One region of the Bradyrhizobium sp. 35 genome, then DNA from elsewhere that is predicted to be linked to it. Evidence: riboswitches for the same ligand, from Rfam matches in the RefSeq annotation. Region 1 holds a riboswitch; each other region holds the start of a gene.
The links. Region 1 has a riboswitch for cobalamin ahead of IVB36_RS33115 (DUF1636 domain-containing protein). Riboswitches for the same ligand answer to the same signal wherever they lie in the genome.

Region 1 (2,238 bases):
GTCGGCGCAGGCGATCTGGTCCTCAAACACTTCCGACAGTGGCGTCTCATGGTCGAGATTGCCGTCCGCCGCGCGCTGCGCTTCGACGGCGTCAGGGTCGGGCGCAAAACGGCCGGCGGCGACAGCTTCGGCGTCGGCCAGCGCGATCACGCCGTCGACCGTGATGCGCGAACGGATCTCCGGCCAATCGAACGCCTTGAGCAGCGGCTTGGGCAGCGCCAGGCCCGAGGTCTCGATCAGGATGTGATCGGGCTTGACGGCCCGCGACAGCAGCTTCTCCATGGTCGGAATAAAATCGTCGGCGACGGTGCAGCAGATGCAGCCATTGGCGAGCTCGATGATGTTCTCTTCCGGGCAATTCGCATCGGCGCAGGATTTCAGAATCTCGCCATCGACGCCCTCGCTGCCGAACTCGTTGACGAGCACCGCCAGCTTCTTGCCGTTGGCATTGGCAAGCAGATGCTGGATCAGCGTGGTCTTGCCGGAGCCGAGAAAGCCCGTGACGACCGTGACCGGGACTTTTGCGAGCGAATTCATTCGGCGGCCTCCGGCACGACGGCCAAGGGGGAAATGGGGGGAATGCGGGCAAGCGATTGCTTGCGGAATACCTCCGGGCGGCTGCGCCAGGGCACGAGGCCGTCGGGCGCGGCCGCATAGGCCGCGGCGCCCGCGACCACATCGCTCGCATTCGCATCCGACAGACGGCCATAGACATAGGACCAGCGGCCGGGCGCGCTGAGCGCGACGGAGCAACCCTGGTTGCATGCAGACAGGCATTCGACGGGAACCACGCTGACGCCGTCGGGCACGCCGGCCTCGAGGATCGCGCCATGCAGGCGCTTGCCGGGCGTCGTCTCGCCTTCGCCAAGTGTCTCGCCGGCGCGGCAGGTAATGCAGACATGAAGTGTGACGGTCATCGCTTCTTCCAGAATAAACAGCGGGAAGCGATGAGGCCCACGAACCGTTCTTGCGAAGGCCCGTTTCCCCGTCGCGGAACACCCCGTCCGCCGGTCCAAAATCGTCCGCGTTGGCAGGTCTCCCGGCTTGCGGAGCAGGGTTTCCCCTTCGATCCCCGCCTTCCCGATCCCCAGGGGATCAGTGGCTTCGGGCATCTCTCCGGTCACGGTCGCGGGGGCGGCTGCATTTTGGAACCAAATCTTGCCGATTCGGACCCTATCGCATTCCCTCTTCGCCTGTCGTAGGACAGGAACCAACGCCGGGCCACCATTTGCCCCCGACCGCCTCTTGTCAAGCCGAAGGACCCCGTCCGATGACGCCCGAACCGGATACCCAGACGGCCGACGAAACCGACGCCCGCCACGCCTCGAAAATGGCGAAGAAGAAGGTCGCCCGCGACAAGATCATGGCGACCAAGAGCGGCGAAAAGGGCCTGATCATCGTCCACACCGGGGCCGGCAAGGGCAAGTCCTCTTCGGCCTTCGGCATGATCGTCCGCTGCGTCGCCCATGGCTTCCCCTGCGCGGTCGTGCAGTTCATCAAGGGCGCCTGGGACACCGGCGAGCGCCGCATGCTGACCGGCCATTTCGGCGACCTATGCCAATTCCACGCCATGGGCGAGGGTTTTACCTGGGAGACGCAGGACCGCGCCCGCGACATCGCCGCCGCGCGCGCCGGCTGGGAGAAGGCCAAGGAGCTGATCCTCGACCAGAATCTCCGCATGGTCGTGCTCGACGAGATCAACATCGCGCTGCGCTACGACTATCTTGACATCGCGGAGGTCGTCGAATTCCTCACGACGCAGAAGCCGCCGATGACGCATGTCGTGCTCACCGGCCGCAACGCCAAGGACGAGCTGATCGAGATCGCCGATCTCGTCACCGAGATGACGCTGGTCAAGCATCCCTTCCGCTCGGGCATCAAGGCGCAAGCCGGCGTCGAGTTCTAAGAAACTCGCGATGGCGCGCGCATTGATGATCCAGGGAGCCGGCTCGGACGTGGGCAAGTCGCTCATCGTTGCCGGCCTCGCACGCGCCTTTGTGCGACGCGGCCTGCGCGTGGTCCCGTTCAAGCCGCAGAACATGTCGAACAATGCAGCCGTCACCGTTGACGGCGGCGAGATCGGCCGCGCCCAGGCACTCCAGGCGCTCGCCGCCGGCGTCGAGCCGCACACCGACATGAACCCGGTGCTGCTCAAGCCCGAGACCGATGTCGGCGCGCAGGTGATCGTGCAAGGAAAACGCATCGCGACCGCGCGTGCGCGTGAATATGCGGCGATGA
Region 2 (2,238 bases), on a different contig from region 1:
GAACAGATCTGGCGCGATCTCGCCTTGCTCAAAAGGCGTCACGAAGATGCCTTCGGACCGACCGCGCGGAGAAGCGCCGCGTGAACTGCTCGTCGTCTTCCATACCATTTGCGGTGCCGTATAGGACAAAGTCAGCGTCGCCTCTGACTTAAGATCCAAACACGACTTCAGCTGACGATTTGAGGGCCTTCTTGAACTTGTCGATTATATCCGAACGCTCCCGCCCAGGTGACCAGGCCGCGATTTCCATCACCAAAGCGCTCTTCTGGAGGACGGGCAGAGGCTTCACCTCACCCCGGCGAGAGCGCAGTCACGATCCTCTTTCCCTGGCGATCGTAATCAACCTCGGCGCTATGATGACGCGTTGAAGGGATCGGATTCTTGGGGCCTCCCAAGTTCGGATGTGATCCCTGGTTCCCACCCAAAGTGAACGTGACTCAGGGGACGAACTCTTCGTGGTCGAGCTGCATCGGATGGATTCGAACCACCCTTGATCGACGGTTCACGGCCCGATCGATAGGAACGCGCGGGCAATTCATTTTGGTGAGCATCTTAGCGCGACTCTTTCCAGAATACCTTATGGGCGTCTCGGCGGGTCATACGCGGATTTCCGTCCATACAACGACCGAGATTGGGACATTCGGACTCAAGCCCTGTGGCGCGGCTGGGCTTTCTCTGAGAATCGCTCCGTCCGTCGTCGGGTCGCTTGGATCGGCTTTGGGATGCAGCGGCGGTGTGCGTAGCCGCCGAGGACGACAACACGCGGCCCGATCTGTCCGCAATGAATGCACCGCCTCAACTTGTGGCCCCAGGGATCTCTCGGTGGCATTGGCGCGGATCCTAGGGGGTTTCGCGCGGACGCCGGCGAACGGTCTCGCCGCCGTGCGGAAGCCTGATTGTCTGCATGGTCGGTCCCTCGATATTTTCCAATTGCTCAAGGTTGCTCTCGCCGGCGCGCCGCGCCTTGAGGTCGCGCGCGTGCTCGGCCGATGTCCGCGAGCCGCCGCGCCTGGCCCGCGCCTCGGCGCTCCTCAACGATGCCTTGCGGGATCGCTTGCTGGGCCGGGGTTGGCATGGTTGCGCCTCCTTGGTTTTCAGTCGGCGTCGCGGCTGGGGCGCCCTCCGTGATGATCGCAGAGCTCGAGGAATTGACCGCGAGCAACTCCCGCAGGCACTCCATGCGGGCGATCTGGAAAGGATAGGCAGGCTTGATCATCGAGGCAGGTCTCTCTGATTGAATGAGAGGACGCCGACAATGAAGATGATGAGGAGCGTGCACGCGAAAAGTTTTATCAGCGGTCTGGACTGGTCGTTGACCGCATAACCCAAGTCCGCGCCATAGATGCGTGCCATCTGGCGATGGGCGCTGCTGACAAAGGCCCGCTTGATGGAGCGTGCGGCAATGCATCAAGCGAGCAGTGCGAGGACGCGGGCTAAATAGTCATCCCTGCGGGGGCAGCTGCGGCCTGAGGGAAAATCCCCGCACCGCATTCCCTTTTGATCCCCGTGGCGGGAACAATCGATATCACCCTAGAAGCTGGCGAGGCATGGAGTCAATCTCCGGTCTGAAGCAGGCAAACCTGAAGTTGTTTGCCAAATAGGTCCACCGGGCCGAATAGTAATCGGCGCGAGTGGAGTAGCGGGTACCATGTCCGAGTAGCGCAGAAGGCGAGTTCGTGCTGCTCGCGAAAGCTAGTCGAACGTTGGTGCGCTGTTTGGTGACAAAATTGCACCCGCGGTTTTTGCCGCGACAAAGCCGCCGAACAGACCATCAAGTGGAGAGACGACCACGTCAGACTGCTCTCCCGCCCATAACAGATGCCGTTGAATTGCGTCGAAGACTACGGCCAAACGCAGGATTTCAGCATGGGGCGCGGCACTTTGCATTAATCAACATTGAAATATGATTACTGTCAGTAGAGAGGAAACACACATGCGATCGCAGCGCATATCTTCACGCCCAGCAACACCTCGGCGACCTCGGAATGTCGCTTCTCCTTGTGGGTTCGGCTCCAGCAGCAGAGCTCATGCTGAAAGTCAAATGGCGGGATTTTTTGTAGGAACCGCTCCAGTCCGAAGCCGAGACGACACACTCAGTTGAATGCGAGATTTGGTCGCTCGTTACGTACCCTGTTTGTCGGAGCAAAAGCCCCCAACTTCGCCATCGCCGCCGGAAACGAACGTTGCACAGTGGCGCACTGTTCTCGGCCAAGATGGCTTCCTGGAAGCGGCCTTGTC
Region 3 (2,238 bases), on a different contig from region 1:
TCTCTACGGGTTGTGGCGACAATTGCGTCCAACTGGTCAGGTGCCCGAACCAGATCCACATGAAGCCCGGCAACGGGCAAGGCCAAGGTTGTTTCAAGATTGTCGCCGATAGCCCCGAAATATGTGGCCAGCATTATTTTAAGGGCCGGCACAACCTTTGCGAAATGAGCGTAGGCCCGGCGGACAGCTGCCAGCGATGCTTCGTCGACGTCCATCACCAGGCATGGCTCGTCCAGCTGAACCCATTCAGCACCGCGCGAGGATAGTTCGCGGAGAACATCGACATAGACTGGGAGGAGCCGATCGAGCAGCGACAGCGGATTGAATGCGGGATTTGCGCTTTTGCCAAGCTTCAGGAAAGTGACTGGGCCAACTAGGACGGGGCGCGTTTGGTAGCCGAGGCTTTTTGCCTCCTCATATTCCTCGATCGGCTTTCGAGAGGAATACTTAAAGATCTGATCCCGGTGAAATTCCGGCACCATGTAGTGGTAGTTGGTATCGAACCACTTCGTCATTTCCTGTGCGGCTACGCCAGGCCCGTGCTGAGCGTGACCACTGTCCTGAGCGCCACGCGCCATGGTGAAGTAGGTCTTGAGCGACACAGGACCTTCGGTCCAGCCATAGACGTCGGGAATGGCGCCGACCATTAGGCTGGTATCGAGCACATGGTCGTAGAACGAGAAGTCATTCGAAGGAATGACGGTCGCACCGCGGGATTTCTGCCGTGCCCAATTAGCGGCACGAAGTCCACTCCCCGCCTCGAGGAGCTCGGCTTCGCTGGAGTTTCCCGCCCAGTAGCTCTCGAGCGCGACTTTGAGTTCGCGTCGTGGGCCGATGCGTGACGTCCCCAGTGTGGCAACGGGAAGCGAAAGAAAAGACATAGCTCAGACCCCATGATTGGGGCAAAGGCCATGGCGGACGCATGCAGCGAATATCGCGTGAGCGACAGCTGCTTGGCGCACACCGGGACACCCCGCCCGTGGACGATATATTGTCGAGGCAGGTCTCCTGGCTCGCGGGTCGTCGCTGCTGTCCGGCCTTCCCGAAGCCGCATGGCTTCAGTGACTTCGTTGGACAGCGGCTCGCCGCTTACAGTTGCGGGGGCAGCGCCGGCATTGCACCGGCTTCCCTCTTAGCTCCGGATCAAACGAATCCGAAGACCACGACGGCTGGCATTAGGCGCACGAGGATCGATCCGTCAACCTACTAAGTGTCGCCGCGATATTGCCCAAGCGATTGCGAGCTGTACCAGCTAGGGCACAACGGTCTTACTCCCGGCCTGGTAAAAACGCCTAGATCTGTGGAGCCTCCGCTTGTGAATGCGTCCGTCAACACCCGCTTGGCGTATTCGGATGAGCCAACGCGAGCAGAACGAACGCGGTGGGCGCTTCGACATCTGCGTGATCGCGACAAATCCGGTCTTTTCCGTCAGCAGCTTCTCGAACTCGCCCGCGAGGACGTTTGCGATCATCCTCGGCCGGCATCCGCTTGATCACAGCGCCATGAGGCTCCTTAGGAATTGTCAAGGCCGGATTGCTCCAGGATCAAACGGATGATCAGGCCGGACTGCCTGTGTTCGGCGGACCCCGCGACGAGCCGTGAGCTCGATCGCTCCGTGGCGTTGGTCAAGATGATCTCCTTCGGTGTGCCAAGCACTTACGTGCTGAGCGACTTTGGCCGCGCCTTCGTTGTTTCCGTCGCCGCTGGCGAGTAGTGCAGCCTGGACGTGGCCTGCGCGGCATCGCAGGAACAGTTCCGGACGTCAGGATGCACGCTAACTTGCGAAACTGGAGTAAGCGGCGAGAGCGCGGGCGGCGGGGATCCTGTTACGACCCTAGCTCCATGCACTCGTGCATGGTGACCGTGGGCAAGCGGATGCCGAGCTTCTCGTACGTCTTCAGGATCTCCGGACCGATCTCGTCGCGCGTGGAGACCGTCTCTTCGGTTTCGAAGTGACGTAGCTTTAGATATCCTGCAAGCTGATCTTGGGATATTCGACGCCCGTCCACCTCGCCTCGGCTCGTCAGCCAACGACGATAAGCCGCAACGCGACGACCTGGAGCATCGAGGCGGCCTTGTCATTATTCGAGACAAATTTGACGGTCTCCTCTGACAGAGCCCTTCGAGCGTTTCTCGGAGTCGATCAGCGCCTTAAGCTCATAACGATGTTGATCGACCTCGATGCGCCGCACGCGGACGGCGGCCTCCACAAGCTCGACATCTAGGGTCTGTACCTAA

Region 2: linked by a shared signal. The riboswitch ahead of IVB36_RS32070 (hypothetical protein) and the one ahead of IVB36_RS33115 (DUF1636 domain-containing protein) in region 1 are both predicted to bind cobalamin.
Region 3: linked by a shared signal. The riboswitch ahead of metE (5-methyltetrahydropteroyltriglutamate--homocysteine S-methyltransferase) and the one ahead of IVB36_RS33115 (DUF1636 domain-containing protein) in region 1 are both predicted to bind cobalamin.

Annotation. Positions count from the first base shown of each region.
Region 1 covers NZ_JADPJC010000157.1:166,832-169,069, forward strand. Annotated here, with positions in the region: gene cobW (cobalamin biosynthesis protein CobW) at 1-537, opposite strand, end outside; gene IVB36_RS33115 (DUF1636 domain-containing protein) at 534-917, opposite strand; cobalamin riboswitch at 1,012-1,230, opposite strand; gene cobO (cob(I)yrinic acid a,c-diamide adenosyltransferase) at 1,271-1,906, shown strand; gene IVB36_RS33125 (cobyric acid synthase) at 1,917-2,238, shown strand, end outside.
Region 2 covers NZ_JADPJC010000152.1:17,556-19,793, reverse strand. Annotated here, with positions in the region: gene IVB36_RS32080 (hypothetical protein) at 1-108, opposite strand, end outside; partial or broken gene IVB36_RS32075 (ArsR family transcriptional regulator) at 71-223, opposite strand; gene IVB36_RS32070 (hypothetical protein) at 935-1,216, opposite strand; cobalamin riboswitch at 1,410-1,536, opposite strand.
Region 3 covers NZ_JADPJC010000059.1:7,506-9,743, forward strand. Annotated here, with positions in the region: gene metE (5-methyltetrahydropteroyltriglutamate--homocysteine S-methyltransferase) at 1-881, opposite strand, end outside; cobalamin riboswitch at 981-1,180, opposite strand; gene IVB36_RS13765 (hypothetical protein) at 1,553-1,714, shown strand.